DNA from 3 places in the Leucobacter sp. BZR 635 genome. Region 3 is predicted to be linked to each of the others. Evidence: predicted binding sites of a transcription regulator. Region 3 holds the regulator's gene; each other region holds the start of a gene.
The links. Region 3 encodes LexA, which represses DNA repair genes until DNA is damaged. Its sites were predicted from a motif close to TCGAACANNTGTTCGA; they were not measured.

Region 1: a site for LexA is predicted at 1,227-1,242, ahead of ACI1US_RS05435 (HNH endonuclease signature motif containing protein). Genes of this name have one in related genera too.
Region 2: a site for LexA is predicted at 2,107-2,122, ahead of ACI1US_RS06465 (HNH endonuclease signature motif containing protein). Genes of this name have one in related genera too.

Annotation. Positions count from the first base shown of each region.
Region 1 is NZ_JBLUNZ020000028.1:59,913-63,158, reverse strand. Features, by position in the region: gene ACI1US_RS05445 (sensor histidine kinase) at 1-49, shown strand, start outside; gene ACI1US_RS05440 (response regulator) at 49-744, shown strand; gene ACI1US_RS05435 (HNH endonuclease signature motif containing protein) at 1,306-2,772, shown strand.
Region 2 is NZ_JBLUNZ020000032.1:631-3,876, reverse strand. Features, by position in the region: gene ACI1US_RS06470 (APC family permease) at 1-350, shown strand, start outside; gene ACI1US_RS06465 (HNH endonuclease signature motif containing protein) at 577-2,043, opposite strand; gene ACI1US_RS06460 (Ig-like domain-containing protein) at 2,313-2,957, shown strand; gene ACI1US_RS06455 (putative quinol monooxygenase) at 3,018-3,246, opposite strand, start outside.
Region 3 is NZ_JBLUNZ020000004.1:97,595-100,840, forward strand. Features, by position in the region: gene lipA (lipoyl synthase) at 1-286, opposite strand, end outside; gene lipB (lipoyl(octanoyl) transferase LipB) at 283-996, opposite strand; gene lexA (transcriptional repressor LexA) at 1,482-2,144, opposite strand; gene ACI1US_RS00650 (LysM peptidoglycan-binding domain-containing protein) at 2,434-2,892, shown strand; gene ACI1US_RS00655 (DsbA family protein) at 3,194-3,246, shown strand, end outside.

The sequences.
Region 1 (3,246 bases), on a different contig from region 3:
CACCCGCAAGGCCCTCCAGCAGCTCACAGACACGAAAGGACGCGCATAGTGTCCCCAAATATTCTCCTCGTCGAAGACGAAGAGTCCATCTCGAAGCCACTCGCTTTTCTCCTCGAACGCGAGGGATACAGCGTCACGGTCGTCGACGATGGCAACGACGCGGTGCGCGCGTTCACAGCGAACGGAGCAGACCTCGTGCTGCTCGACCTCATGCTGCCGGGCCTTCCCGGTACTGAGGTATGCCGTGAGATCCGGCAGCGTTCGCAGGTGCCCATCATCATGCTCACCGCCAAGGACAGCGAAATCGACATCGTCGTGGGGCTCGAGCTCGGGGCAGACGATTACGTCACCAAGCCTTACTCGACACGTGAGCTCCTCGCCCGGGTGCGCGCGGCGCTGCGGCGCGCGGTTCCCACGGAGGGAGCGGAGACCGAGGAGGACGACAGCGGGGCGCTCGAGTCCAACGGGATCCGCCTCGACACCGATCGGCACACCGTGACCGTGCGCGGCACCGAAATCGCGATGCCGCTGCGTGAGTTCGAGCTGCTCGAGCTCCTCATGCGGCACAGCGGGCGCGTGCTCACCCGTGGCCAGCTCATCGACCGTGTCTGGGGCAGCGACTACTACGGCGACACGAAGACGCTCGACGTGCACGTGAAGCGCGTGCGCTCCCGCATCGAGGAGGAGCCGGCGCAGCCCAAGCTCATCTCGACGGTGCGCGGCGTCGGCTACCGCTTCGGCTAGACCGGCCTGCTGCCCCTCTACACCCCCGTTTAATCCTGCATGAGCTTTGCACGGCCCTCGTTCGGGTCGGAAAGGATTAAACGGGGTCAATAGGGTTCCGAGTGGGGTGCCGCGGCGCGGTTGCGGGATTCTCTGATCTTCGCAATTGGCCGTTCAGCGCTTAGGCCCGGGCCACCCTGCTTCAGCCCGGGGCCGGGGCCGGAGCGCACCTGTCGAGATTCGTGCTTGGGGCTGCCGCGGGTGCTTCGCGCCCTTGCCCTGTAGGGCGGGTGCGCCCGGGCCGTGTGTGTTTCACGGCTCCCAAGGTGCTTCGTCGGGCCTGGTTGTGGTGGCGTTCTGATGGCTCAAGCTGGGTCGCGCTCATGACGGCCTTTCGGGGAGATTCGTAGCTACCGCCCACGCGTTCTCGAAGAGCCACAAACACGGTGATTCCTGGTCGCCTCCCTGAGGACCCACAGGGGTGTCATCAATGGCGAAGAGATTCAAAATCTTTTTCGAAAGATTCTATTTTGGGCCACATTTGAGGGCTTAAATGTCAGAGGTGCGTGTTTGACTACCGTCATGAAAGCGAAGCCGCAGATCCGGGACGAGGCCATCACTGGCCTCGAAGACGCGACGCGCGCGATCCGCGTCGCGGAAGCATCCCGCCTCGAGCATCTCGCACGCGGATACGCAGCGGTCACGGGCGGCGAAATGGCAACACGGGCCTACATCACTGAAGCAGCGCTCGCGCTCGGGGTGTCCGAACCGCGCGTCGCATCCATGCTCGGTCTTGCAGTGTTCCTCATCGACACTTACCGCGACACTCACGCACTCGTCCTCACTGGTGAGATCTCACTGCGGCATGCGGAGATCATCACTGACGCGGGCATGGTCATCACGAACGTCACCGCGACCGGCGTTGACCAGGCAGCGATCGCCCTCGCTCTCGAGCAGGACAAGCTCGCAGAACAGCGCCGTCACGCGTACGAGCAAGAGGTGTTGGTGTATGCGCGTGAGCTCACCCCGAACCGGTTACGCCCGGTCGCGAAACGGCTGGCTGAGCGGTGGGCGGTTGAGCCGATCGAGGTGCGGCAGGCGCGTGAGGCGAAGAAGCGGCGTGTGACGGTCGTGCAGCTGGGTGAGGGCATGGCAGAGCTGCGCGCCTACCTGCCCGCAGTGCAAGCCCTCGGGCTGTACGACCGGCTGACACGTATGGGTCGGGCGGTGAAGCGGGGCCTCATCCCAGCACCAGCCAGCCCAGACGCAGTAACTCCTGGTGCTGAGCAGTCGGAACCCGCTGCCCTCGAGGCGGGCCAGCCAGGCGAAGCAGGCAAAGCTGCCGATACGCGTGGGCTCGACGAGCTGCGGGCTGATGCGTTCTACGCGCTCCTCAGCCGCGACCCCTTCGACGCCGCCGAAGCAGCAGCCCACAACACCGGGGCAGACCTGCAGGGGCGGGTGCAGCTCGTCCTCACCGCAGCAGGCGTCGACGCCTTGCTCGCTACCCATGGCGGTACCATCATCCGAGACAGCAGCATGCCGGCAGGCGGCGTGAAGTGTGAGCTGAAGGGGTACGGGCCGATCGATATCGAGTCAGTACGGCCGCTCATTGCCGGCCGGCAGCAGTGGGACCTCGTCACGGTCTGCACCCACACAGGAACTGTCATCAGAACGGATACGTACCGGCCGAATAAGTCACAGGAGCGGTTCCTCGTCGCTCGTGACGGGCACTGCAGGTTCCCCGGCTGTGTCTCCCCGGTGTACCGATCCGAAATCGACCACACGATCGACGCAGCCCTCGGCGGGCCCACAGCTACCGACAACCTGGCACATTTGTGTCGCAGCCACCACACGTTGAAAGGCAACTCGGACTGGACCGTGCGACAGTTCGCGGGCGGAGTGCTGGAGTGGACCGCGCCGTCCGGGCGCATCCACATCGACAGGCCACGGGATCTACTCCCGGAACACCGAGCATCAAGGCACACACCTCAACGCAAGGTCAGATTCAAAGCTGTAGTCAAAGAGCCAGACCTACATCCTTTCTAACTCCCCGATACACAGCGGCAGCCCCAAGCAGCGACCGCTGCCCATGTGGCCCCGCAAATTTGAAGCTCTAGTGGCGAGCGACGTCGGCACCGCGGAGCTGCGAAATGCGCACAGCCCGGGGGCACCTTCCCCCATGGCAAGGGTGCGAAGCATCCGCGGCAGCCACGAGCACGAACACCGGCACGGACGCTCCGCTCCAGGCCTGAAGCGGAGCGTCCTGGGCCGCAGCACTTTAGGAACTCCCCTGACCGACGAAGCCCTACAGTCGCTCCATCGAGCAACACGACTGCGAGGTAGCCGGGCACGTGACCGCTACCGGTCGCGGCGCGTAGGCCATCCAACATGAAGCGCCCGTTTCATCCTCTACGAGCCTTGCACGGCCTGAACAAGAGTCGGGGAGGATTAAACGGGGGTGGGGAGCGGCGGTAGGCGGCGGAACATCAGCGCGGGCACTGGCACTGAGTCAGGGGGGCC
Region 2 (3,246 bases), on a different contig from region 3:
TGAGCAACCGCCAGGTGCCCCGCAACGCAATGCTGCTGATCGCAGGTCTATCCCTCATCGTCGGCATCCTCGGTACCACCGAGCAGGAACTGCTGACGACCCTCGTGACTTTTGGAGCCCTCACCGCATACATCTTGCTCAACGTTGCAGTCATCGTGCATTTCGGAGTTATCTCACGGAGCCGAAATGTGTTCCTGCACTGGATCTCACCCATTATCGGAACCCTAGTCCTCGGCTACGCGCTCTGGAATGCCAGCACCAACGCGCAAATGATTGGCCTCGCTTGGCTCGCCATTGGCGCAGCAATCGCGAGCTACTGGCATTTCCGCGGTCGCAAGCGCGCGGCCTAGCCCGTTCGAGACGCGCACCAACGCGGAGTTCCGCGAAGCAGAAGCGCTGTCCGGCCCCAGGAGTCTGGGGTTGGGCAGCGCTTCTGTTTCGCGTTGAGAGCATGGCAACCTTTGCGCGAAGGGGCTTCGCTACGACCCGTTGGCCCGGAGGAGAGCACTCAGAGCAATCGAGTGCCGTCAGCCACGCGCTGGCCCTCGACTGTGAAGAGCCGGCTATCCCGGGCAACTAGAAAGGATGCACTTCGGGTTCTCTCACCGTGGGTTGGAATCTGACCTTGCGTTTGGGTGTGTGTCGTGAGGCTCGGTGTTCCGGGAGTAGATCCCGTGGTCTGTCGATGTGGATGCGGCCGGACGGCGCGGTCCATTCCAGTACTCCGCCCGCGAGCTGTCGCACGGTCCAGTCCGAGTTGCCTTTCAACGTGTGGTGGCTGCGGCAGAGATGTGCCAGGTTGTCGGTAGCTGTGTGCCCGCCGAGGGCTGCGTCGATGGTGTGGTCGATTTCGGATCGGTAGACCGGGGAGACGCAGCCGGGGAACCTGCAGTGGCCGTCGCGGGCGACGAGGAACCGTTCCTGTGACTTGTTCGGCCGGTATGTGTCTGTTCTGATGACAGTTCCTGTGTGGGTGCAGACGGTGACGAGGTCCCACTGCTGCCGGCCGGCGATGAGCGGCCGTACTGACTCGATATCGATCGGCCCGTACCCCTTGAGCTCGCATTTGACGTCGCCCGCTGGGGTGTTGCTGTCTCGGGTGATGGTGCCGCCGTGTGTGTTGAGGAGGGCGTCGACGCCTGCTGCGGTGAGGACGAGCTGCACCCGCCCCTGCAGTTCAGCGCCGGTGCTGTGTGCGGCTGCTTCGGCGGCGTCGAAGGGGTCGCGGCTGAGGAGCGCGTAGAACGCGTCGGCCCGCAGCTCGTCGAGCCCGCGCGTATCCGGGGCTTCGGCACCACTGCCAGTACCATCAGCATCGATGACTGTGGGTTCCGGCTGCTCAGCGCCAAGACCAAGCCCCTCTGGACGGGCTGGTGCCGGGATGAGGCCCCGCTTCACCGCCCGCCCGACACGGGTGAGATGGTCGTACAGCCCCAAAGCCTGCACCGCGGGCAGGTAGGCGCGCAGCTCTGCCATGCCCTCACCCAGCTGCACGACGGTCACCCGCCGCTTCTTCGCTTCCCGGGCCTGGCGTACTTCGATCGGTTCAACCGCCCAGCGTTCTGCGAGGCGTTTTGCGACTGGGCGTAGCCGGTTCGGGGTGAGCTCACGCGCATACACCAAGACCTCTTGCTCGTACGCGTGACGGCGCTGTTCTGCGAGCTCGTCCTGCTCGAGCGCGAGGGCGATCGCTGCCTGGTCAACGCCGGCCGCGGTGACGTTCGTGATGACCATTCCCGCATCAGTGATGATCTCCGCATGCCGCAGTGAGATCTCACCAGTGCGGACGAGTGCGTGAGTGTCGCGGTAAGTGTCGGTGAGGAACACGGCAAGCCCCAGCATGGATGCGACGCGCGGCTCGGACACCCCGAGCGCGAGCGCAGCCTCAGTGATGTAGGCCCGTGTGGCCATGTCGCCGCCAGTGACTGCCCCGTAACCGCGTGCGAGATGCTCGAGGCGGGTCGCTTCCGCGACGCGGATGTTGCGCGTCGCGTCTTCGAGGCCGGTGATGGCCTCGTCCCGGATCTGCGGCTTCGCTTTCATGACGGTAGTCAAACACGCACCACCGACATTCAAGCCCTCAAATGTGGCCCAAAACAGAATCTTTCGAAAAAGATTTTGAACCTCTTCACCAGTCATGATCGGCCTGTGAACCGGCAGAGATAGAGACTTGGAAAGCAGCACAGGGGTTCTTCGCGTCTGAGCCAGAAGTCGCTACCAGCGTCAGAGAGGGGCCGCAACGAGCCCGCCGCACCAACCTCGAATGGTGACAGTCACAAAAGCTCACGGTGTCTCAGGCAGGCTTTCACGAGATGGCGATGATCGCCAGTGCCCCGTGGAGTCCGGCAGCCATCCAGACGGCTACTTCTTGCAGCATCCCGCACTGTTCTGCCCTGTGCTGTCCCTCAGCGGGTGCACTGCCGAGGACGATGACGACGCGGCTGGCTGGGAGCACCGCTCTAAACGGAGAGACAGTTACCTTCACGGCGAGTGTTGCTTGGGGCGAGCCGGGCGACGAAGTCAAGTTCCTCTCGGGAACCGGGTCACTCAGCGTCGCCACGCTCAGTGCTAGGTTAGCGTCACTTTTAACCCCACGCCTCACAGCTGGCACGCAGCAGATTGTTGCCTCGTATCGGGGTGACGAGCAGCACCTCGCGTCGCAGTCCCAGCCCCCACGAGGTGACGGTCATCGCGGAGTCCGTCGCCCAGGAGGAGGAGGAGACACCGGTGGCACCTCGGATGGATCCCCGGCCGTCGATAACACCGCGCCACTCAGGCAAGCTGAAGAGCAGCCGCGGTGGGGAGCGGTGCCTACTAAGATCACAGCCACCGGCGCGAACCCGGGAGCAGGCATGGCTTGGTCACTCGCGCTCTTCGCGGGTGGACTCATCGTCTCAGCTATGAACGCACGCCGACACCTGAACCCTGTGCCACCCGCGAGACAGCAACTGGGCTGAGCGGCAACGGCCTGGTTTTCCGCGATCCAAGCCGCGAGACCAGCTCGCCGATGTATCAGCTCACCCCTCGGGGAACGCCGGCCGCATCTGAATGTAGGTGTCGGGCTCGGCCTGGAAGGCGTCGATCTGCGGCACCAGGCGCTTGAAGTGTTCGGTTTCGCAGTGCGCGTCGAGGGCTGCGCGATCGGGCCACTCCTCCACGAAGATGAAGTGGCCCGGCTGCTCCTCGTCGATGAACAGTTCATACGAGATGTTCAGCGGCTCCTGCCTGGTGAGCTCGACGAGCTCG
Region 3 (3,246 bases):
CGCAGCGGCGGGTGCAGATGGATCCGCCGATGAGGAAGGTCGCCTCGCGATCCTCCCAACACTCGTAGATGTTCGGGCAGCCGGCCTCCTTGCACACGGTGTGCAGGCCCTCGCTTTGTACGAGCGCTTGGACCGCTTGGTAATCCGGGCCGGAGCGGGCGCGCGTCTTGATCCACTCAGGCTTGCGCTCGATGGGGGTCTCGGCGTTCTTCGCCTCGACCCGAAGCAGCCGGCGCTCCTCTGGCTCCGGGCGCGTGCCGGTCGAGGGCAGAATCTGGACGGTCATACTGAGAGCCTTTCGAGCACGGGAACGAGGTGGGTGCGCAGTGCGGGCGCTGCGTCGGCCGGGGTGATGGTCTCGCCCGTCTTGGCGCTGAGCGTGGTGACGCCGGCGTCGCTGATGCCGCAGGGCACGAAGCTGTGAAAGGGGGCGAGATCGTTGCTGCAGTTCAGCGAGATACCGTGGGTGACGATGCGCCGGCTCACGTGGATCCCGATTTGCGCGAGCTTTGCCGCGGGGCTTCCCTGCGGGGATCCTGCTGGCGGGTCTGTCCAGACCCCGGTGCGCCCGGGAACGCGGTAGCCGACGACGCCAAGATTCTGGATCGTGGCAATCAGCGCATCTTCGAGCGCGTGAACGAGGTTGACTCCGCCGAGCCCGTCAGCGAGCCGGATCACGGGGTATGCCACGAGCTGGCCGGGGCCGTGCCAGGTGACCTTTCCGCCGCGGTTCACCGGGACGACGGGAGTGCCGTCACTCGGGTACTCATGTGGCTCCGCCCGTCGGCCAGCGGTGTAGACCGGCTCGTGCTCGAGGAGGAGCACGGTGCCGTGATCAAGGTCGGCTGCCAGTCTTGCGGCAGCCTCCCGCTGGAGTATGAGCCCACGCTCGTAGGAGACGAGGCTTGGGGAGAGCCCGACAGTCTCGAACCGTGGGGTGGGTTTTGGGGGCGTGTCGCTTAGGGGAGGCGGCGGAACTTCGGCGATGGGAAGCATGCGGCCATGTTAGTTGGACTCAGTTCAATAAAGCAATGCGGGTGCGGTTGGGGTGCCCGGTGCCCGGTGCCCGGTGCCCGGGGGCTCGGGGCTGGTGGCAAGCAGGGTGTAAGCCCAAAGTCTCGAGGTGGGATGCCCGGGCGTACCCTCTGCCCGGCGCCCTCATCGCGCCTGGCGTCCTTTCCGCCCCGATTAATTCAGACCGACTCTTGCGAGGGCCAAACGCGGGTCGGAGTGGATTAAACGGGGGCTGCAGGGTGCGCGCGGCGCGTTTCTGGAAGTGCCTGCTGCGCGTGCGTGCGTCGCGCTGCATGTTGATCGCTGAGCTCAATGCCCGCGATCGTTGAGCGCTGCAACCGTCGAGCGCCGCAATCGTCGAGCGCCGCAATCGTCGAGCGCCGCTGGCGGATCGCGGCCGCGTGACACAGCAAAACGCTCCAGCCCCGATCTGAATCCGGGCTGGAGCGTGCAGGAAAGCCGCTGGGCTAGACCGAGCGGAAGACCGCGACGACCTTGCCGAGCACCTCTGCGTGGTCGCCGAGGATCGGCTCGAACGCGCTGTTGCGCGGCAGCAGCCAGGTGTGGCCGTCGCGGCGGCGGAAGACCTTGACGGTCGCTTCGCCGTCGAGCATGGCCGCGACGATGTCGCCATTTGCCGCCTCGCGCTGCTGGCGCACGACAACAAAGTCGCCGTCGCAGATGGCCGCATCGATCATCGAGTCGCCTACCACCTTCAGCATGAAGAGCTGCCCATCGCCGACGAGCTGCCGGGGGAGCGGGACGATCTCCTCAACCTGCTGGTCGGCGGTGATCGGGACGCCCGCCGCGATCTGGCCGACGAGTGGCACGTAAGCCGTCTCCTGGGCCTGGGTCGTGGGTGAGTCCGCAAGCGCGCTGCTCGTGACCGCGAGCTCGACGAGGATCTCGAGAGCACGCGGGCGGTTCGGGTCGCGGCGAATGTATCCGCCGAGCTCGAGCCGGCTGAGCTGGTGGGTAACGCTCGAGAGTGAGGAGAGGCCCACAGCGTCGCCGATCTCGCGCATGCTCGGTGGGTAGCCGCGAGACTCTACGGAGCGGGCAATGAATTCGAGGATCGCCTGCTGCTTCTCAGTCAGTGGCTTCCGCGGTGCTGCGCTCAGGTCGCTCATCGCTTGTCCTCTCAGTAGTGCGGTCAATCTCGGCGGGTGGTGAGCGGAGTGGATCCGCATGTTTCCGCGAGTTGCCGTGAATGTCAGAGGTCACTGATTGGGTGAACTCACTGTTCGAAACCCTAGCCCGGATATTCGAGGCGAGGCAAACATTCGTTCGAGTGTCGCAGCAAATCTCGCGATATTCATTCGAATACTGCGGTTGCGGTTTCTTTCATTCGAAGATATATTCGAAAGAGATGTTCGAGTGTTCGAGTTGGTTCGAATACTCTCGAGAGAGGAACTCCTCATGACTGCTACAGCGAATGTCGTCCCATTCCGTTTGAACGCCCCGGTGAGCCCGCGCATTGCCGCGTCGGGATCACGCCCGCAGGGCGAACCCACTGCTCAGGTCAGTTCGGGGCAGCCCCGGCTTCGGCTCACGCGTCGTGGCCGGGTGGTCTTTGGCTCTCTCGCAACCGTCTTGGTTGCTGCTGCACTCGGCGTAGCTGCTGCGTTCGCAGCCCCAGGGGCAATTGCCAACAGCGCGGAGAGCACGCAGGCCTTCCCCTATGTCTTCGTGCAGGCCGGCGACTCGGTATGGAGCATCGCCTCCGAGCTTGAGCCGACGGGCGACCCCCGTGAGGTGGTCTCTGAGATCGTCCGCCTCAACCAGATGCAGGCGTCCGACCTGCAGGCAGGCGATTCGATCGCTGTGCCCATGCGGTTTGAAGGCAATGACCTCACCTTCGTCCCCTCCGGGCGATAGCGCCGTCCCTCCGGGCGATAGCGCGCGGTCGGTGACCCTGTGCGCGGTGTTGGGATGCGGGCGAGCTGACCGGTTAGCCTCGCGGCCCCGGCTGGTCTTGCGGCCCCGGCCGATCTGGCTGTCCCTGCCGCTCTGCCCCCCCCCGAAGACTTTGGACGCCCCTGCCGCTTTGGACCCTCGGAGGCTCTGGACCCCCGGAGGCTCTGTCTCAGCAGGCGCTCCGCCCGCCCGATGTTCGGCGGTCTCTCGGGGTGAGTGACGCTGGTCAGCACAGTCAGCAAAGATCGTTAGGCTCGAAGGTATGCCGAAGCCGATTGAAGCTCTCGACCGACCGTCCCTCGAACGCCGATACCG